Regions from separate parts of the Microbulbifer sp. YPW1 genome, predicted to be linked through region 2. Evidence: predicted binding sites of a transcription regulator. Region 2 holds the regulator's gene; the other holds the start of a gene.
The links. Region 2 encodes PhoB, which activates phosphate uptake and scavenging genes when phosphate is short. Its sites were predicted from a motif close to TGTCATAAANNTGTAACA; they were not measured.
Positions count from the first base shown of each region.

Region 1 (10,637 bases), 940 kb from region 2:
GCCCTCGGCACGTAGCGCCTCAACCCTTTCCCGGTGCGTATCCGCCACAACGATCGACATGCCGGTCTGGCGTAACTGCGTGCCGATACGCGAACCGAGGTCACCGTATCCGACGATCAGCGCGTGTCCGGTAAGCGAGCGCAAGTCTGTGGTCATGGGAAGCTCGGCCAGCGGATCTGTGGAGCGCTCCATGGCCCGCGCCAGTCTCGAGTGGACACGTATCCAGCGCTGCATCGGCTCAAGCAGATTGAATAAAAGCGGGTTGAGCGCAATAGAGATCAATGCGCCGGCCACGATCAGGTTCAGCCCCTCCTGCGGAAGCAGGCTCAGCGAAATACCCAGTGCAGCGAGGATAAACGAAAACTCACCGATCTGGGCCAGGCTGACGGACACGGTCAGTGCGGTATTCAGCGGGTAGCGGAACAGGAGCACCAGCAGAAACGCGGCGATGGTCTTGCCAAACACGATGATCGCCACCACCGTCATCACCCGCAGCGGTTCCTGCAGCAGCATGGCCGGGTCAAACAGCATGCCGACTGAAACGAAGAACAGAACCGCAAACGCATCGCGCAGCGGCAGGGACTCTTCCGCAGCGCGGTGGCTGAGTGCAGATTCCCGCAGCACCATGCCGGCGAAAAATGCCCCCAGTGCGAATGACACGCCAAAGATCACCGAGGAAAAATAGGCGATTCCCATGGCAATGGCGATAACACCGAGAGTAAACAGCTCACGGGAACCAGTACGCGCCACCTGCCAAAGCAGCCACGGAAAAAATCGGCCACCGCCAACTAGCATCAGTGCGATAAAGATGCCGACTTTGCCCAGCGTCAGCCCAACGGTAACCAGCAGGTTGTCCGAATCCCCGCCAGAAGCGCCGGCGCCTCCCAGCCACCCGGCCAACGCTGGCAGCACCACCAGCGCAAACACCATCACCAGGTCTTCCACGATCAGCCAGCCCACGGCTATCCGACCATTCAGAGTATCCAGCAGTCCGCGCGACTCGAGTCCGCGCAGCAGCACCACCGTGCTGGCGACCGATAACGCCAGGCCGAAAACCACACTGGCACCCGGCTCCCAGCCCCACCAGCGCGCCACAGAGGCCCCCAGCACGGTGGCCACCAGGATCTGCGCCAGGGCCCCCAATATGGCGATGCGTCGCACCGCCATCAGATCGGACAGGGAAAAGTGCAAGCCAACGCCAAACATCAGCAGAATGACGCCGATTTCCGCCAGCTGTTGTGAAAGCTCGACATCCGCGACAAATCCCGGTGTGGCGGGACCGATCAATACCCCGGCGATCATATAACCCAGCAACGCCGGCATACGCAGGCGAACGGCGGCAAAACCGAGGACCAGCGCCAGTCCGAGGGCGACAGAAATGGTGGTGATCAGCTCGACGTTGTGGTGCAAACGTCCTCCTCAGCGCACGTATCACCTGTATCAATAGAAAAGGGTTTGATCCGGCAGTGACGACATCAAGGCGAGTTGACGGCCGAAAAATCAGGTTATGAAAAACTGTTGCAGCCCCACCAGTACATTGGTGGTAGCGACCGATGCCAGTATCAGTCCCATCACCCGGCTGACGATGCTGGCGCCAGCATTGCCAATCCAGCGGAAAATCCAGTTAGCGGTGAGCAACAACAACAGCACAATGCCGAGCACCGCGAGCATGGCACTGGCGGTATTCACCTGGTGAATGGGGTCAAAACGGTGATTGTCGGTCAGCACCACCGCCGCCAGCATGGCGCCGGGGGAGGCGATGGACGGCACTGCCAGGGGGAAGATCGCGGTCTCGTGGCCTTCGCGGATGATTCCGACCTCCATTTCAGGTTTGCCCTCGCCGAAAATCATGGTCAGTGCAAACAGAAACAGCACGATACCACCGGCCACCTGGAAGGCAGACAGCGGCACGCCAATGGCTTCCAGCAGGTACTGGCCCAGCAGCAGGAAAAACATCAGGATACCCGTGGCGACCGCCACCGCCAGAATAGCAATCTTGCGCCGCTGCCACTCGCTGTGGCGGCCGGTGACAGCGATAAACACCGGCAGGGTGCCCACCGGGTCTATTACCGCAAAGAAAAAGACAAAGCTACTGATCCAATCGTCCAAGTGATCTCCCGAAGCGGCGTGCTAGTATCGGCAAGAAGGAAGGATGTGATTCCAACAGAGTCTAGTGCATGACAAACCATTCCCCGACCGCTCGTCGTATCGCCAAAACAATTCTCAATGGCTTTGATGCCTACTTTGCCGATTTCCAGAACATTACCCTGGGGGCAAAGGCGCGGTTCGAAACCGCTGCCTGGGACGCGGTGCAGGAGACCAACAAGGAGCGCATTGACCTGTACAAGGTCAAGGTCAATCAGGTGCTCAAACTGGTACACTCGGTGACCAGCAAGGACACCACCCAGCTGGAACTCTGGGGCCAGGCAAGGGCCACCTATGCCCAGCTGATTGCCAACAACAACAACTACGAGATTGCAGAAACCTTTTTCAATTCGGTGTTCTGCAGCCAGTTCCAGCACGCACACATTCACGACAGCCATATCTTCGTCAAGTCGTCCCGCGCCCCGGACGACAAGCCCCTGCGCGATTACAGCATCTATATCAGTTACAGCGGTCGCGACGGTCTGGAGGCGATGATCGAGGACATTCTTGCGGATTACGGTTTCTCCATCCCGTGGGAAGACATGCCGCGGGATGTGGCCAATATCTGCAACGCACTGCGCAAAGGCCCGCTGGAAGGAAAGCTGGACAGAGAAGAGGACGAACAGCGACTGCGGGTGGACATGCTGGAATCCGTCTTCTACCGCAACAAGGCAGCCTATCTGGTGGGGCGCCTGATGTTCGCCGGCGAGGTCATCCCCCTGATCATGCCCTGCCTGAATAACGGGCGCGGCAGGATATTTGTCGACACGCTCATTACCGACAACGATTCGGCGAGCATCATTTTCAGTTTTACCCGCTCCTACTTTATGGTGGATGCCCCCATTCCCTCGCGATTCGTGCGCTTCCTCTCCACCATCATGCCGCTCAAGGAAAAATCCGAGCTGTACAACTCCATCGGCTTCCACAAACACGGCAAGACCGAGTTCTACCGGCACATCCTCTCCCACATGAAGGTGAGCAACGACAAGTTCGTAATTGCACCCGGTATCAAGGGGATGGTGATGAGCGTATTCACGCTTCCGTCCTACCCGGTGGTGTTCAAGGTGATCAAGGACAAATTCGACAATCCGAAAACCGTCACCGAAGAAATCGTGCGCGAAAAATACAAGTTTGTATCCCGCGCCGACCGGGTGGGACGCATGGCGGATACCCAGGAATACACGAATTTCATTTTTTACCGTAACCGCTTCAGCGAGGAACTTCTGGAAGAGCTGCAGACCCTGGCGCCATCCAAGCTGCATGTCGACGACAAGTGGATCATCATCAAGCACCTCTATGTTGAACGGCGCATGGAGCCGCTCAACCTCTACCTGGATACTGCTGATGAGCAGCAGACTATCGAGGCCATGGAGGAATACGGCAACGCCATCAAGCAGCTGGCGGCCGCAAATATCTTCCCCGGTGACATGCTGCTGAAAAACTTCGGGGTCACTCGTCACGGCCGGGTGGTGTTTTACGATTACGACGAACTTTGCCCGCTGACCGAGTGCAATTTCCGCAAGATCCCGGAACCCCAGACCAACGAACAGGAACTGGCAGACCGCCCGTGGTATACGGTGGCGGAAGCGGATGTGTTCCCCGAGGAGTTTCGCCTGTTCTTCTCCGGCAACCCGGTAGCGCGCCAGGCGTTTGAAAAAGAACACAGCGACCTTTACGACTACCACTACTGGCAGCGTCTGCAAAAACGTATACGCGCCGGGCGGGTAGACAGCACCTTCCCGTATCGCCGCAAAATGCGCTTTCCTCGTCTTCCGATCAAACGCAGTTCACAATGAGGGCGTGGCGACGGTTGCCCGCCGCCGCGCAATTCAGTAAAACTGACTTGAACGAATATCCGCGGTGCAGATATCACCGCCGGTAATATCGGGATATTCCCCAGAAAAATAATAAAAATTCTGGATCAGTTATGGACTTCAATGCACGCCTGATTCCCCTGCACCGGCATCCGCTGGGATTTATCGAGGCATTCACGGCGCTCGGCGCCGACCAGTCAGCGCTGTTGGCCGGCACGGGTATTTCCCCCGCCATGTTCCAGATGCAGGAAGCTCGTATCAGCTACCACCAGTGGCGCGCCCTGCTCGCAAACGGCGTAAGCCAGTGCCGGCACCCACAGCTGGGGCTGATAGTCGGGCTCGAATTTGACTGGAGTTTCTGGGGCCCGATGGGCTTTATGCTGGGGTGCAGCCCGAGCCTGAAGGAAGTCGCGGAATCCTTTCGTCGCTATATGGTTACCGTGCAGCCGTTCTACGCACTGCATGCCGGTCGTTCAAACTCCTATCTGGACAAGGGCAATCGGGTAGTGGAACCGATCAATTACGCCACCTCCCAGGACGCAGACCCGGTACTGAAAGATTTCCTGCGACAGTTCCGCCTGGTCACTACCCTGCGCATCTGGGACAGCTGTGGCAACAAATCGGTCGCCGATCCCGACATCCACGTACGCCTGGATCTGCCACAGCCATCCAGCTACGGCTACTACGATCAGCTGCCCTGCCAATCCCTGGAATTCGGGCATACTGAGTCGAGCATTTCCGGCAGTATCGAACTGGTGTTCAAGCGCTTTCGTCCATTGCGGCTGCGCACTTACGAACATTTACAGCGGGAGTGTGAACAGGAGCTGGAACGTTTCGCCGAACGCTTCAGTTTCGCCGAGCGGGTACGCTGGCATATGCGCTCGCACTTTACCCCGGAACTCGAGCTGAACCAGGTGGCAGAGCAGTTGCAGATTGCTCCGCGCAATCTCTCACGACGGCTGTCTGCGGAGGGGGAGACATTTCGCAAACTGCTGCACGAGATCCGCATGGAAATCGCCGTGCACCATCTGCGTCAATCCTGCCTTGCGGTGGAAGAGATTGCCGACTATACGGGTTTTTCCTGCGCTTCCAGCCTGCGCCGTGCGGTGAAAAACTGGAGCGGCAAAACCGCCAATGAGCTGCGTATTGGCTGACGCCGGAGAATCAGCGGCTATAGTTAGGGAAGCGGTTTGGTACCGATGGAGGTAGAAGTGCGGTATTTCGGCTGTGATGCCCTGTGCGCCGGTGTGGCAATGTGGAGCCTGGCAATGACCGGCTGTGGCTACCTGCCCAGCGAGATGGAGCCAGACCCGAAAGCCGGCAAATCCAAGTCGCCCGCGGCGGCCGCCGGCGTGAGCATCCACGCTGCCAGCTGCGAGACCCGCGCCAAGGGCTACAAAATCCTGTCCTTCGACGATCTCTACCAGTTCACCGACGACCCGCACCATCCATTCCAGCCCGCTCCCAATCTGCCCGCCAAGTACGACGTACGCGCCTATGTGTGGGGATACGACAACTGCCTGGAAAAAGGCAGATGTGAGCACGGGGATTACTACTGGCTGATCAAGCGAGGACCGGAGGGGGACTTCAGTACCTGGGTGGTGACCCCGCAGTTCCCCCGCATCACTATCGAGTCCCGCTGCAAGAATGACCTGAAGGTGGGCCAGCGCTATCGCTTCTCCTTCGATGACGGCAAGCTGGTGGGATTCAGTAAAAACTGACCGACACCAGCCCTGGCCCCTGTCACAATTCGCGCTTCTTCAGAAAGCGATAGATCGCATCCTGCGAACGCACATCGCGCTTGCTATTGCGGTTGGCGATACGCCCGTTGCTCTGGTCCGCGTCCAGCACCCGCGCTTTCTGATTGTCCTGCCACTGCAGTTCCAGAATTTCCATCACCGTTTCCCGGTGCTCGGCCCGCAGCAGCGGGAAGGTAACCTCCACCCGGTGATCCAGATTGCGGGTCATCAAATCTGCCGATGACAGATAGACCTGCTCGTTGCCGCCGTTGTGAAACGCATACACCCGCGCATGCTCCAGATACTTGTCCACCAGGCTGATGACTTTGAAATTGTCCGAGAGCCCCTTGGTCTGGCACAACAGCGCACACATACTGCGCACGATAATCCGCACCTGAACCCCGGCGGCACCGGCGCGGTACAGATGCTGGATGATTTCCGAATCCACCAGGTTGTTGCACTTGATGAAAATCTCCGCCGGCTTCCCTGCGGTTGCCGCAATAATCTCCCGATCGATACACGCCAGCAGGTTCGGGCGGTTGGTATAGGGCGACATCCAGATATGGTGATATTCCGGCTGCAAGTGTGGCTGCTGGATAAAGTCGAATACCCGGTACGCATCTTCCCCCAGCTTTGCATCACTCGAGAGCAGGCTGAAATCACAGTAAAACCGCGCGGTGCTCTCGTTGAAGTTGCCGGTGCCCAGGTGGCTGTAGTAGCGATCGCGCCCGTTTTCTTCGCGCGCGATGGAAATCAGCTTGCAGTGGACCTTCAGCCCGGGCACCCCGTAGATGACATTGACGCCCGCATCACTCAGCTCGTTTGACCAGTGAATATTGGCCTGTTCGTCAAAGCGCGCCTGCAATTCCACCACCGCAGTCACCTGCTTCTGGTTGCGGACCGCATTGATCAGCGCCGCAACCACCCGCGAGTTCTGCGCCACCCGGTAGAGGTTGATGCGTATCTCGCGCACCTTGGGGTCGATCGCCGCCGAGGCGAGCAGCTTGGTAATCACCCGGAAGTCGTGATACGGGTAATAGCACAGGCGGTCGCCCTCCCGCAGCCAGTCGAAAATATTGGCGCTGTCCGGCAGGGTGGGCAGGGGATCAATATTGCGATAGGTGTGCCGCTTGCTATCCGCAGGAAAGCTCATGAAGTCCTTGGAGTTGTGGTAGCGACCACCGGGTGTGTAACTGTCATAGCGTCCCATCTTCAGCTTCTTTTTGATCAGCTGCAGTAGTGCTTCCGGCATGGTGGAGTCGTAAACCAGCCGCACCGGTTCGGCCTGTTTACGTTTCTTCAGGGACTTTGCCACCCGGTCGACAATATTCTGGGTAACGTGCTCCCCCAGCTCGAGTTCTGCATCGCGACTGATTTTGAAGGTGTAGGCGGCGGCGTTTTCGATGGGCAGTACATTGCGGAACACATCCACCAGACAGGCGCGGATCACATTGTCGAGTACGATGTAGACCTTCTCATGCCGCTTTTCCCGGTGAGGAATGGCGACAAATCGCGGCAGGATATCCGTGGGCAATTCCAGCCCGGCAAAGCGCAGCCCCCCATCCTCGAGTTCCAGATAGATACCGAAGTAAATACTCGCTTCATTGAGCAGCGGCATGGTATCCCGGTCATCGATAAAAAACGGCTCCAGCTCCGGCAATACCTCGCCGTGGAAATACTCCTCCACGTAGGCGCGCTGATTGTCGGTGAGCTGTCGTTCATTGATGACGTGGATATTGTTCTGCCCCAGGTCCTTCAGCACCTTGGTATAGGCGTGGCCGAAGCGCGCCTGCAGGCGCAGTACCTTTTCATTGATATGGCCGAGCAGGTCGGAAAAGCGCTCCTTTTTCTTGCTCCCCTTGGCAAAAGTGGCCAGTCGCCGTACATCCGCCACCCGTACCCGGTAGAATTCATCCAGATTGTTGGAGAAGATGCCAAGAAAGCGCACCCGTTCAATGATGGGCACACTCTCGTCTTCCACTTCCTGCAGTACGCGGGCGTTGAAGGAAAGCCAGCTCAGCTCCTTGGGATACAGGGGAATGTCTTTTGCCATACTCTCTACAGCATTCTCCATGGAAAGCGGCTCCGTACGATTCTGGTCCGAACGGAACAGGCCTGTTGGCAGAGCAAAATTATTCGGTTTCAAGCTGATAAGCGCTCTCAAAAGCCATAGGTGATGACTGCACAGTTTGCTACATTTTTGTTACGAGAATTTGACAACGATTAACATGACAGCCGATAACGCCGCTGACACCGGCCACGAACGCTACGCCGCACTCGATCTGGGCTCCAACAGTTTCCACCTGCTGCTGGCTGAATTTCGCGATCAACGGATGGTGCGCCTGCATACCGACCGCGCCATGGTGCGCCTGGCCGAGGGGCTCGACAATGAGCGCAATCTGGCACCGGACGTCGCCGAGCGTGCACTGGAGGCCCTGCGCCGGTTCGCCCCAGTGATCCGGGAACTGCCGCTGGACAATGTGCGGGTGGTAGGCACCAATACCCTGCGCGCCGCCAGCACCCGTGCCGATGGATTCCTCGAGGCAGCGGAATCCATTCTCGGCGCCCCAATCGAAATCATTTCCGGCATCGAGGAAGCGCGCCTGATTTATTCCGGCGTGATGGCCGCGGCAGAGGGAACGCCAAGCCTGCGCTGTGTGATCGACATCGGCGGCGGCTCCACGGAACTGGTGCGCGGCGTGGAAACACCCAAGTTGCTGCAAAGTGTCAGTATGGGCTGCGTGGCCTTCAATCGCCGCTTTTTTGACAGCGGAAAAATCGATGCAGGCAAGCGCAACAATTTTGTGCGCGCCCGTCGCGCCGCCCAGGCGGAGCTACAGGAACTCCAGCATATGGCGGACGATGCGCTGGTGATGGGGGCATCCGGTACCGTCAAATCCGTATCGCGGGTACTGAACGACGGCGAGCTGCTGCCGATCCTGCGCGACGATCTGGAAAAGCTCGCAGACAAGGTGGCCAACTGCAAGACCGTCGACGCCATCGACCTGCCCCATCTCGAGCCGCAACGGCGCCCGGTGTTTGCCGCCGGCCTCGCCATACTGCACGGTATTTTCCGCGAGCTGGATATCCAGCAGATGCATATCTCCCCCTATGCCATTCGCGAGGGCATCGTGCACGACCTCGCCGGCCGCGCCGCCGGTGGCGACCGCCGCGCCGATACCGTGGCGACCCTGATGGAGCACGGAGAAATCGATCCCGAGCAGGCGAGGCGGGTCGCGAATACCGCGCTGCAATTTCTCGGCCAGTTGAACCCTTATTCACAGGTTGCCCAGCGCCGCCTGCTGCACTGGGCGGCAGACCTGCACGAGATCGGTCTGGCTCTTTCCCACAGTAGCTTTCGCAAACTGGGGGCATACATGATCGAGCACGCGGATATGGCCGGATTCAGCAAAAGCGAACAGGAAAACCTGGCCTATCTGGTGCGCAATCAGCGCGGGGATATCAAGGCGATCAAAGAGCACTACGGTTTCCACCCCGGTAGCGAACTGCTACTGTGCCTGCGTCTTGCCTGCATCGTGCACCGGGATCATGTGGACCGCAGTATCGATGGCCTGAACCTGTCGGTGGATGGCCCCGGCTACCGTCTTGAGGTCCCGGAAGACTGGATGTACCAGCATCCGGCCATCGAGGACCTGCTGGAACTGGAAGTAGAATGCTGGGAAGACAAAAACATCAAACTGACCGTACAACAGACCTAGGCCCCCCGTGAGTAAACCCGCCACCAGCGCAACGCCCCTCAGTAAACTACACCTGCAGCATCACTTCGCCGACCTGGGCGCGGTGTTCGGCACTCCCACCGCGCCCACACCGCTGCAGAATCCGCACACCATTCATGTAAATAAATCGGTGATGGCTTTGCTGGGCATGGATCCCGGCGAAGCGGAGCACCCGGAGTGGGCCCTGCTGACCACTGGTGGCCAGCTTTTTCCCGGCAGCAAACCATTCGCGATGAAATATACCGGACACCAGTTCGGCGGTTACAACCCGGACCTGGGCGACGGCCGCGCGTTGTTGCTTGGGGAAATAGAACGCGATGGCGAACGCTGGGAACTGCACCTGAAGGGCGCAGGTAAAACCCCCTACTCCCGCTTTGGCGACGGCCGCGCGGTGTTGCGCTCGACCATTCGCGAATATCTGGCCGGGGAGGCACTGACCGCACTGGGTATCCGCAGTACCCGCGCACTGTCGATTGCAGGCAGTGACGAGCCGGTTGCGCGGGAAAAAATGGAAACCGGTGCGGCGCTGATTCGCGTGGCGCGCAGTCATGTGCGCTTCGGACATTTTGAATACCTGTTTTATACCCGTCAGCTGGAGGCCCAGAAAAAACTGGTCGATTTTTTGTGTGAGCAGTTTTTGCCGGAAGTGTGTGACCAGGCTACGGAGGTCCAGGCTGAGGCTCTGTTGCGGTATACCGTAGAGCGCAGTGCGGAGCTGGCGGCGGGGTGGCAGTCTGTGGGGTTCGCCCACGGTGTGTTGAATACGGACAACATGTCGATCATCGGTGATACGTTCGACTTCGGTCCTTACGGTTTCCTCGACGACTACGAGCCGGGCTTTATCTGCAACCACTCGGACCACACCGGTCGCTATGCCTTTGATGCACAGCCGGGGGTAGTGTTGTGGAACCTGAATGCGCTGGCACACGCCTTTTCCTCGCTGCTGGATACGGAGACGCTGAAGGATTGTCTGGGGAAATTCCAGCCGCTGCTGATCGACTACTACGCGGGGTTGATGCGGGCCAAGCTGGGACTGGCGGTGGAGGACGATGGGGATCAGCAGTTGTGCGCGGACCTGTTGCAGTTGATGGAGCAGGGGCGTGTGGATTATTCACTGTTTTTCCGCGCCCTCAGTCACTATGCCGGTGAGCGTCCGGCTGCCGCGCTGGAGGCGCTGGTTGCGCCGGCACAGCACCAGGCGC
Region 1 is NZ_CP055157.1:690,925-701,561, forward strand. Features, by position in the region: gene ybaL (YbaL family putative K(+) efflux transporter) at 1-1,410, opposite strand, end outside; gene HUW35_RS03005 (MarC family protein) at 1,501-2,109, opposite strand; gene aceK (bifunctional isocitrate dehydrogenase kinase/phosphatase) at 2,178-3,941, shown strand; gene HUW35_RS03015 (AraC family transcriptional regulator) at 4,073-5,113, shown strand; gene HUW35_RS03020 (hypothetical protein) at 5,150-5,680, shown strand; gene ppk1 (polyphosphate kinase 1) at 5,703-7,772, opposite strand; gene HUW35_RS03030 (Ppx/GppA phosphatase family protein) at 7,927-9,417, shown strand; gene HUW35_RS03035 (YdiU family protein) at 9,425-10,637, shown strand, end outside.
Region 1: ppk1 (polyphosphate kinase 1) is a predicted target of PhoB. The motif match lies at 7,900-7,917, and genes of this name have one in related genera.

Region 2 (10,637 bases):
CCCGCCATCTCTCCGCCTGCTCCCCGATCCCTTTCACCTAACCCTTCTTACTGCAGCCTGCAAATTCCCGCCGAGATCCAAATCACAAAACCGACTACTACTGACGCACAAGTCACGGAAATTTTTTGCTCTCTGCACCGATAAGTGGCAGCCTGTGACGGTTATCGCATAAATAAAGAGCGAATCCATTCGCCAATTTACAAATAGCAAACAGCTTCCCGGCATAAAAATCAAAACAGGGAGAGATGCATGAGAACCCAAGGACTCCGCAGGTTGGCGCTCGCCAGTCTGTTCACTATTGGCCTGTCCACGCCGGCCGCCGCCCAGAATGGCTTCTGGGGCGGAGACACAACCACGCCCAGCCTGGCCATTGCCCCCACGGATATCCGGATAGATGTGCCCATGCCAGGCTCCAGTGGCGACCTGCAGCTAATGCTGGCCCAGGCCGGTAAAGGCGGCGGTCTTGCCGAGCTAAAACAACAGGCGGTACGCAAATACACCCAGCACCTGCACAGCGAACTCGCGCGCGAGCTGTACGAGTACCTCGAGGACGAAGAAGTCCCACTGGTTGTGGAAGAGGGCGTGTTGAGCCTGCAAAACTCCCTGAATCTGCGGGTCATCAAGCATCTCAGTGCCATGACGCCGAAAAAAGATTACGACCTTGAGAAGGGCAATATGGCCCTCTCCGGTGAGTTTCGCTACACCCTGAAAAACCGCAACGGCACCGCTTTGCGCGAGCAGCGCATCGACATCGATGAGCTCGACATATCCAGCAAATACATGGTGCGCACATACCACGACGGACGCGCAGGAGAAGACAGTACCGAGGAAGCCATCAAGGACGCCCTCAGCGAACTGGCGGAAGAACTGGTGGAATCCATGGAGGACAACCTGGAGGCAGATGAACTGCGGGATATGGCAGCGCTTTAATCCCCGATTTTCCAGGCCACAAACAGAAAGGGCGAGCCGCACCGCGACTCGCCCTTTTTATTTAAGCCCGGGTGAACTATTCGCGAGTGGCCTCAAGACGTCGCGGTGCCGTCCCGCCCGTCCGCGACCACACTGTTGTAGTTGTCATCGTTGAAGGTGCTCTCATTCAGCGCGCCCTCACTCTTCGCCACAATGGTACTCACCACGGAATCACCGGTGATGTTCACCGCCGTGCGCACCATGTCCAGCAGCCGATCCACACCCATCACAATGGCAATACCCTCAAGCGGCAGGCCAACCTGCTGCAGCACCATTGCCAGCATGATCAGGCCAACTCCGGGCACACCGGCGGTGCCGATGGAGGCGAGGGTGGCGGTCAGGATGACCGTCAGGTAGCCCATCAGGCCGATATCGATCCCGTACAGCTGGGAAATAAATACCGTCGCCACCCCCTGCATGATCGCAGTGCCATCCATATTGATGGTTGCGCCAAGAGGTACGGTAAACGAGGCCACCTTGTTATCCACACCCAGACGCTTTTCCACCGTCTGCAGGGTAACCGGGATAGTGGCCGCGGAAGATGCGGTACTGAAGGCAAACACCATCGCCGGGCGCATTTTCTTGATCAGCTTCAGCGGACTCAGGCCCGAAAGCAGCTTCAGCAGCAATGGATAGACCCCGAGCGCATGCAGCAACAGCGCCAGCAACACCACGCCGAAGTATTTCGCCAGCTGTGGAATCGCATCAAAGCCGAGCTGCGCAATCTTGGTCGCCAGCAGGGCAAACACCCCGTAAGGCGCAAACACCATCAGCACCCCGACCATGCGCAGGATGACTTCGTTGAGGTCATTGAAGAAGCCGGCGATACGCTGTCCCGGCTTGCCGCTGCGGGAAATCGCGTAACCCATAAGCAGGGCAAACACGATGATCTGCAGCATATTGCCTTTGGCCATCGCATCCACCGGGTTGGTCGGGAAGATGTTGACGATCACTTCAGACAGCGACGGCGACGCCTTGGGTTCAAAGCTCGCATCCCCGGCCAGGTGTTCCATGCCAACCCCCGGCTGGATCGCCAGCGCCAGCACCAGCGCGAGGGTGATCGCTGCTGCGGTAGTGAGCAGATACAGCAACAGGGTTTTGCCGGCGAGCACACCCACACGGCTGCCTTCAGACAGCGCACAGGCACCGCAGATCAGGGAAACCAGAACCAGCGGCACCACCATCAGCTTCAGCGAAGCGATGAAAATCCGTCCGACGATATCGAACAGGCCATTGGTCAGGTAGTTGTTGATAAAACCGGTTATCCCGGGCCCCAGCACCTGGCTGGTATTGAGAAGATTGCTTATCAGGCCAACCGCGATCCCCGCAATCATGGCCAGAACGATTTTTTTGGTAAGCCCCATGGTCCGTCCTGTTACTTCGGCGATCGCCGATTATTTATTGTCGATAAAAACTCAGCGCACTCATACAAAGTGCGGCAAACAGACCGCCACTATATCGGCAGGCTGAAAGCGGAGCAAAATCTGGACCATTTCCCCAGGCCGTCGGTCGGTTACAATGGCGCTTTTGAGCTTGCGCGGAGTCAGCGTTGTTCCACTCCCCCTTTGAAGCCGTCGGTGACTGGCACCCACAGCCCCTCGAGAGCCTGCACGGACACACGCCTCCGGAGCACCTGCTGCCGTGGCTGCTGCACCCCGGCTCACTCACCGCTGCGCTCAAGCAGTTGAGCAACGGTGAGTTTAGCGTGCAGATCCTGAGTCAGGGCTGGCAGCAGCCACAACTGGAGGAGCGCCGCGCCCTCAATCTGCGCGAGAGGACCCGTGCCCTGGTGCGCGAAGTCCTGCTCTACGGCAGCGACGAGCAGCCTTGGGTATACGCCCGCAGTGTGCTCCCCGAACGCACCCTGGCGGGCAAATCCCGCTACCTACGCAGCCTGGACAACCGCCCCCTGGGGGAACTCCTGTTCAGCCAACCGGACATTCGCCGCGGTCCCATCGTACTCAACCGTCTGGCGCGCAACCCGCGCAGCCAGCAGCCCGAGCTGGACTCACTGGAGAACACCGCCTGGGGCCGCCGCTCCACCTTTTGGCTGCACGATAAACCCCTGCTGGTTGCAGAGACTTTCCTGAGCAGTTTCAATCCCCACAAACCGCCCATGACCTGAATAACGGACGAGAAACCCATGATCAGCCAACAGATCCAGCAGCGCTGGCCCGCCGCCCTCCCGTACTGGCAGCTCGCCCGCCTGGACAGGCCCATCGGCTCCCTGCTGCTTCTGTGGCCCACCTGGTGGGCACTGTGGATTGCCGCCGGCGGCTGGCCCGGTATCCATCTGTTTGCGGTGTTCACCCTCGGGGTCATTCTTACCCGCGCGGCGGGATGCGCGGTCAACGACTTTGCAGACCGCAACATCGACGGTCATGTAAAGCGCACCAATCAGCGCCCCCTGGCCACCGGGGCTGCGACGCCCAAAGGGGCGCTGCTGCTGTTTGCCGGCCTGATGCTACTGGCCTTCCTGCTGGTACTCACCACCAACAAGCTCACCATTTTGCTGTCATTACCTGCACTCGCGCTGGCGTTCTGCTATCCGTTTGCCAAGCGCTATACCCACCTGCCGCAGGTGGTGCTGGGGGCGGCGTTCAGTATGGGCATTCCGATGGCGTTTGCCGCCGCTACCAATAAGGTACCGGCGGTCGCCTGGCTGCTCTTCACCGCCAACCTGCTGTGGACGGTTGCCTACGATACGTTTTACGCCATGGTGGACCGGGACGATGACCTCAAGATCGGGGTGAAATCCACGGCGATCCTGTTCGGCGATATGGACAAGGTGATGACCGCCAGCCTGCAGGTGATGGTGGTGCTGGCTCTGGTGATGCTGGGTAGCCGGGCGGAATTGGGTGCACTGTACTACTGCGGAGTGGCAGCGGCGGCGGGACTCTTCGGCTACCAGCAATGGCTGGTGCAGAATCGGGAACGGGGCAACTGCTTCAAGGCATTTTTGAACAACAACTGGGTCGGCGCAGCGGTATTTTCCGGGATTTTCCTCCACTTTCTCGTCAATTGAACCCGGTGTTTTCCCGCAGATTCGTGATCGTTGGGCACTTGTCATATATTTGTCATTAAAGTGACGTTAAATGGCCACTCTAAGGAATGTCAGTTGGATGACACACTCACCAGTTAGGGTACGGCAGGCAGATGCACAACAAGACGATTCTCATAGTCGACGACGAGGCCCCGGTACGGGACATGTTGCGAATTGCCCTGGAGATGGCGGATTACCGCTGTCTCGAGGCAGAAAATGCCCAGGCGGCACACGCGCTGGTAATCGATGAGAAGCCGGACCTGATCCTGCTCGACTGGATGCTGCCGGATGTTTCCGGGGTGGAACTGGCGCGGCGCCTGAAGCGGGATGAACTGACGTCTTCGCTGCCGATCATCATGCTGACGGCGAAGGGCGAGGAGGATCACAAGATCAAGGCGCTGGAGACGGGTGCAGATGATTACATCACCAAGCCGTTTTCTCCCCGCGAACTGGTGGCGCGCCTGAAGGCGGTGTTGCGCCGGGCGGGTCCGAGTACGCCGGAAGAGCCGCTGACCGCCGGCGGCCTGGTGCTGGACCCGATCAGTCACCGGGTGACGATCAATGGCAACCCGGTGGACATGGGGCCGACGGAGTTTCGCCTGCTGACCTTCTTCCTGTCTCATCAGGAGCGCGCCTATACCCGCACCCAGTTGCTGGACCACGTGTGGGGTGGCAACGTGTATGTAGAGGAGCGCACCGTGGACGTACACATCCGCCGCCTGCGCAAGGCACTCACCATCGATGGCCACGAGCGCTATATCCAGACTGTGCGCGGCACCGGCTACCGCTTTTCTGTACAGACCGTGGAAAGGGTGTAATCCTACCGTCCTTGAAAAATTTGGGTTTCCAATGTGAATGCCCGGTGGCGGCGGAGCACCGGGTGCGGGTTTTCAGGACCGCAGTGAATACATCCCTGTACGCTTCGTCGGCGACATCCGTGTCGCCGGCGATCCTGAAAACCCGCACCCGGCACTCCGCCTTCGCTTAGAGTCCTGCGCATTACCGATTTCAGTATTGCCCCGACTCCTCACTCAAAAAGATGGCCCAACCATCATGCTCGATCGCAGTATTGGCGAGTTCTCGCGTTTTATCGTCATCGCCCTCGGCACCACCATTTTCGGTTTTTCTACCGGCCACTGGTGGCTGGCGCTCTGTGCCGGCCTCTCTGTCTACCTGTTCTGGCTACTGTGGCAGCAGAGCCAGTTCGACCGCTGGCTGTCCAACGGACGACGCGGCCCCGCGCCCACCAGTTTCGGTGTGTGGGGCGATATCTCCGACGATTTCTACCGGCTGCAACGCCGCCATCGCAAAGAAAAGCAGAAGCTGCACTCGATGCTGCGCCGGGTACAGGACAGTACCAGTGCACTGCGCGAGGGCATTGTGGCGCTCGAGGACGAGGGCAACCTGGCCTGGTGGAACCCGGCGGCGGGCGAGATGCTGCGTCTGCAGGGGGACGATGCCGGACAGCCGCTGGTCAACTTTGTCCGCGATCCGCGTTTTGTGGAGCACATGTACCAGCGCATGCTGGAACAGAACAACAAGACCCAGGAGCCGATCACACTGCCGGCACCGGGGGATGACTCCCGAATCCTGCAAATGGAAGTCACCCGCTTCGGCCAGGACGAGGCGCTAGTGATCGTGCGCGACGTGACCCGGCTACACAATCTCGAGCAGATGCGGCGGGATTTTGTGGCGAATGTTTCCCACGAGTTGCGCACGCCGCTGACGGTGATCGCGGGTTACCTGGAGACCCTGCAGGCCAGTGGCCAGGCGCCGCGCAACTGGGAGCGGCCGCTGGGGCAGATGAGTGAACAGACGGTGCGCATGACCAGCCTGGTGAACGATCTGTTGCTGCTGGCGCGGCTGGAGACTTCGGAGCGCGACAGCGGTCGCGACCGGGTGTCGCCGCGGGAGCTGATGGAGCGGGTGGCGAGTGAGGCGCGCTCGCTGAGTGGTGAGCGCCATGAAATTTCGGTGCACTGCGACGAGGACTGCACGATTACCGGCGACGCCGGCGAGCTGCACAGTGCCTTTGCCAATCTGGCATTCAACGCGGTGAAGTACAGCCCCGATGGCGGGCCCATCGAGCTGCGCTGGAAAGTGGATTCCGCGGGCGGCCATTTTTCGGTGAAGGATTCCGGTATCGGGATAGACCCGTTGCATATCCCGCGCCTGACCGAGCGCTTCTACCGGGTAGATGCCGGCCGCTCCCGCGAGAGCGGTGGCACCGGGCTCGGTCTCGCCATCGTCAAGCACGTGCTGCTGCGCCACAGCGCGAATATGAGCGTAACCAGCGTTCCCGGCCGCGGCAGTACCTTTACCCTGAATTTTCCCAAGCAGAAGCTGACTCTCGCCAGTTCCGCCTGATCACGCAGGGATAAAACACAGCAGATAAAAATGGGGCCAACAGGCCCCTTTTTTATTGGCAAGCGGATCGGTGTCTTTACAGATCCAGCCCGAACTGTAGCGCGGCACCCAGGGTGTCGTCAGACGACTTGATCGCCGACAGGTGGAACTGCACCACGTTGAACGGCGAAAAGCCGATACCGGCGGTAATCGCACCGTCGTAGGTACCCTTGAGGTCGTGGCGATAGCCAATACGCAGCTGAGCCCAGTCGAACAGATCCGCTTCCGCGCCCACGCGGGCGATCTGCATTTCGCCCGCGCCGTCAAACAGCTCGACGGAATTCAGATCGAGATCGGCAAGCAGGGTAAAGACCTCACCGGTATAGCCGAGACCTGCGGTCAACTGCGGTTCGAGCTGGATCTCCACACCCTGTTGCACCGTTTCATACTCCTGGGAGAGGGCGTTGCGCAGGGAAACACCGGCCTGCAATTCCCCCCAGTCGATGGTGGCACCCAAGTCGATATTGAAGTTGGTGTGCTCGAGCATGAAGTCGTCGGCTTCGAAATCGTCGTTGTCGAATTCGGCAATGGTCTCGATATATTCGATGGTCTCGACACGCTGATACTTGGGCGTGGCGCCGAGGGACAGCTGGTAGCCGGCGAAGTTAAAGTCGCGGGCGGCGGCAAAGCCGATTTCCTGCATGGTGTAGCCGAAAGCGCCGGCGGCGGTCTGCAGGTCGCTCTCGTCAAAAATCTGCGAGCCGAAATCCTCCAGCAGTTCCACATCGGCGTCCGCCAGCTGAACATCCGTGGCGACAAAGGCGGACTGACGCACGAACAGTAAACCGGAAGCCAGGCTGTTGGGAATGGCGATGGTGAGCTGTGCGCCGGCCTCAGCGGTGAGGCTGCCCTCATCCAGCAGCTGCAGCTGCTCGAGTATGTAGTCGGCGTCTTCCTGGCCCGCGCTGGTGCCGTCGATTGCGTCCAGGAAATCACTCAGGTCCTCACCGGTATCGAGGAAGTCGTTCCTGTCGCTGGCAAGCAGGCCGAAATCGAAGGTCACTGCAAAATCGTCGTTTTCTTCGAAGTTGGTCGCGGTCGCCGGATTCACCAGCGCACTGTAGGTGTAGTCACCGCCGGCCACGCCGGCGCCAGCCATGGCGCTGCCACGTCCAGAAAAAACTTCCGCGGCTACCGGCGCCGCCCCCAGAATTGCCCCCGCAGCTACCATGCCGGCGATTTGGTTCTTGGTCCACATGATCAACCATGTCCTATGTACTATTGATTCAGAATATTTTGTATATGCGCATGTAATTAGAATTATCGGCGGCGCCAAAATAATCATTATGAGTGGAGGCAGCAATGGCCCTTTTTGATCATTTTGGTGAACTTGTCGCATAAAAATCGTGACGGAGACGCACCGGAAACGGCTCGGAGAGGTGGCAACTGGAACAGAAAAGCCCCGCGAACGGGGCTTTAAAAGAAGTAGCGGAAAAAAATATAAGCGGCGAAAAGCCGGTGTGGAGCGTTACTCCAGCTCCTGCAGGGGGCGCTCCTCGCCACCCACGCGGTAATGCACCACCTCTTCCTTGGCCACCGGTGCAGCGCTTCTCTGCACGGTGACATGCACCAGCTTGCGCGCACTGTTGCGGATCAACAGGTGCTCGCGGCCTTCGTCATCCACCGGCAGGTTGCGCTCGCCGATCAGACCGTCGCGCAGGGCGCGCAGCTGGGGCACATCGCGATAGCGGTCCAGGTCCTTGGACAGCTTGCGCTTCATCCGCTCGGACTCGTGCAGCGCGGCAGCGGCCTCACGGTATTTGCCAAAGAAAAAAACCGCGGCAATAGCGGCAACAATGGCGAGGGTAGTTTCAAACCACGGGGGCATAGTGCACTCCTGTTATCGGGTTAACGTCGCCACACCAGCAACTGGTTGTTGGCGGGCAGGTAATTGATTTCGGTCCGGCGCAGGCCCTGGGATTCGGCCAGTTGATCCAGCCACTCCAGGTCGCGGATACCACGTGCCGGATCCTCTTCTTTCAGCCACTCATCAAAGCCCGCATTGCCCGGGCCGATATAGGCACCGTCGATCTTCACCGGGCCGTAGGCGATAAACTGGCCATCGGCGGTGAGCACCTCCGGCAAGCGCTGGAACAGGGTTTCCACCACCTTCGCGGGCATGATATGCAGGGTATTGGCGGTGAATACGGTATCGACCGAGATCGCCGGCCAGGAACCGGTAACATCCAGCTCCAGTGGCGCCGGCAGGTTGTCCGCGGGAGCGTGGGCCAGCCAGCGCTGCACCTCGTGCAGGTTTACCCGGCGCTCCGAGGTCTGCCACAGCACCTGCGGCAGACGCGGGGCGAAATACACGGCATGCTGGCCGGTTCCACTGCCGACTTCCAGCACACGGCGGCGGTTGGCCAGCAGTCTCTGCAGTTGCTCCAGGATGGGTTCCCGGTTGCGCCCGGTAGAGGGGGCGTCGGGCAGTGCCTGATCCGTCACGGTCGATCAGGCCGGCTGTTCGTCGCGCAGGAATACCCAGTCGCGATCGCTGGAGTGCTCGGCGCTGAAGTAGTAGCCCGCACTGTCGAAGTCTTTTAGCTGCTCTGCTTTCTTGACGCGGTTGTCGATGGCCCAGCGGCTCATCATGCCGCGGGCCTTTTTGGCGAAGAAGCTGATCATTTTGTACTGGCCGTTTTTCCAGTCCTTGAAGTGGGGAGTGATGATCTCCGCATCCAGGTTCTTTGGCTGTACCGACTTGAAGTACTCGTTGGAGGCCAGGTTCACCAGCTCGCGGCTTTTGAGCGCCTGCAGCTGCTGGTTGAGGGCGTCGGTGATCTTGCCATCCCAGAACTCGTACAGGTTCTTGCCGCGCGCATTGGCAAACCTGGTGCCCATTTCCAGGCGGTAGGGCTGCATCAGGTCCAGCGGGCGCAGCAGGCCGTAGAGACCGGACAGCATGCGCAGGTGCTTTTGCGCAAATGCAAAATCCCGCTTGCCCATGGATTCCGCCGCGAGCCCGGTGTAGACGTCACCCTTGAAAGCCAGCAGGGCCGGACGGGCATTGTCATCGGTGAACGGACGCTTCCAGCTGTGGAAGCGGTCGTAATTGAGCACGCCCAGCTTGTCGGAGATCTTCATCAGGCTGGAGATATCCTGCGGGCTGAGCGCCTTCAGCTCCTTGATCAGTGCCGCGGATTCCTTGAGGAAATCCGGCTGGGTGGTTTCCAGCTGTGGAATCTCGCTCTCGTAGTCGAGGGTTTTTGCGGGGGAGATGACTATCAACATGACAACAACTTCTCGGTCTTTAACGGTATGCAGCGAGTGTTATACGCAGTTTGGACTTACTCGGGCTTTAAAATGTCCTGCCACCAATTCAGCGGCGTCTGCCCATCCACCGGGTCGTAGACATTGCCGTAATACCAGACACTGTTGGCCCCATCGCACACGCTGTTCAGGATCTGCTCGATTTCGCCAAAGCCGCAGCTCACGTGGATGCTGTATACCAGCAGGCGCGGGCTCTCCATATCCAGTTCGCCACCGAGTTTTTCCAGCTGCGGGGTGAGCTGGTCGGAGAGCTTGGTGCTATCGCTGCGGCAGAAAACCCGCACGGCGAGGTTGCCCGAGCGCTTTACCAGTTCGAAACTGGGCTTCTCCGGGTCTTCGCGATTGACCTTGATGGTATCGCCGCTGGCAATGCCCTTGATAAACGCGGGTGAGCGCACCAGCTGTACGCTGTCGTCCTCATTGACCCGAACCTGCATCCGCTCCACCACCGGCTCGCCATCGGGGTTGGTGCCAGCGAATAGTTCGATAATCTGCAGTGCGGTCGTCATAACCTCGGTCTCCGGACTGTGTACAATAGCTTCATTTAAATGCTGCCAAAGCCACCGCTACAGCAGCTTTGAATCGAACATTATACAGGGAGTGATCTATGATTCCGCGTTCAATCTCCAACCGCCTGCTGGCCGCGGCTGTGGCCGCTTCTGTGACCGCGGGCATCGCCGGCTGTGCGGTCAACCCGGTCACCGGCAAGAAAGAGTTGTCGCTGATGTCCCAGGGCCAGGAAGTGGCCCTGGGGGAACAGCAATATCCCCAGGCCCAGCAGACCCAGGGCGGCGAATACCTGATCGACCCGTCCCTGCAGAGCTATGTGAGCCGCGTGGGCCAGAAGCTGGCGAAGGTCTCCGACCAGCCGCAGCTGCCCTACGAATTTGTGGTGTTGAACAACTCCACCCCGAACGCCTGGGCACTGCCCGGCGGCAAGATTGCGGTC
Region 2 is NZ_CP055157.1:1,630,136-1,640,772, reverse strand. Features, by position in the region: gene HUW35_RS06940 (hypothetical protein) at 250-930, shown strand; gene HUW35_RS06935 (dicarboxylate/amino acid:cation symporter) at 1,023-2,333, opposite strand; gene HUW35_RS06930 (chorismate lyase) at 2,519-3,094, shown strand; gene ubiA (4-hydroxybenzoate octaprenyltransferase) at 3,113-3,994, shown strand; gene phoB (phosphate regulon transcriptional regulator PhoB) at 4,126-4,830, shown strand; gene phoR (phosphate regulon sensor histidine kinase PhoR) at 5,066-6,379, shown strand; gene traF (conjugal transfer protein TraF) at 6,456-7,616, opposite strand; gene HUW35_RS06905 (hypothetical protein) at 7,887-8,246, opposite strand; gene HUW35_RS06900 (DUF938 domain-containing protein) at 8,267-8,863, opposite strand; gene yaaA (peroxide stress protein YaaA) at 8,870-9,649, opposite strand; gene HUW35_RS06890 (DUF4265 domain-containing protein) at 9,706-10,197, opposite strand; gene HUW35_RS06885 (M48 family metalloprotease) at 10,296-10,637, shown strand, end outside.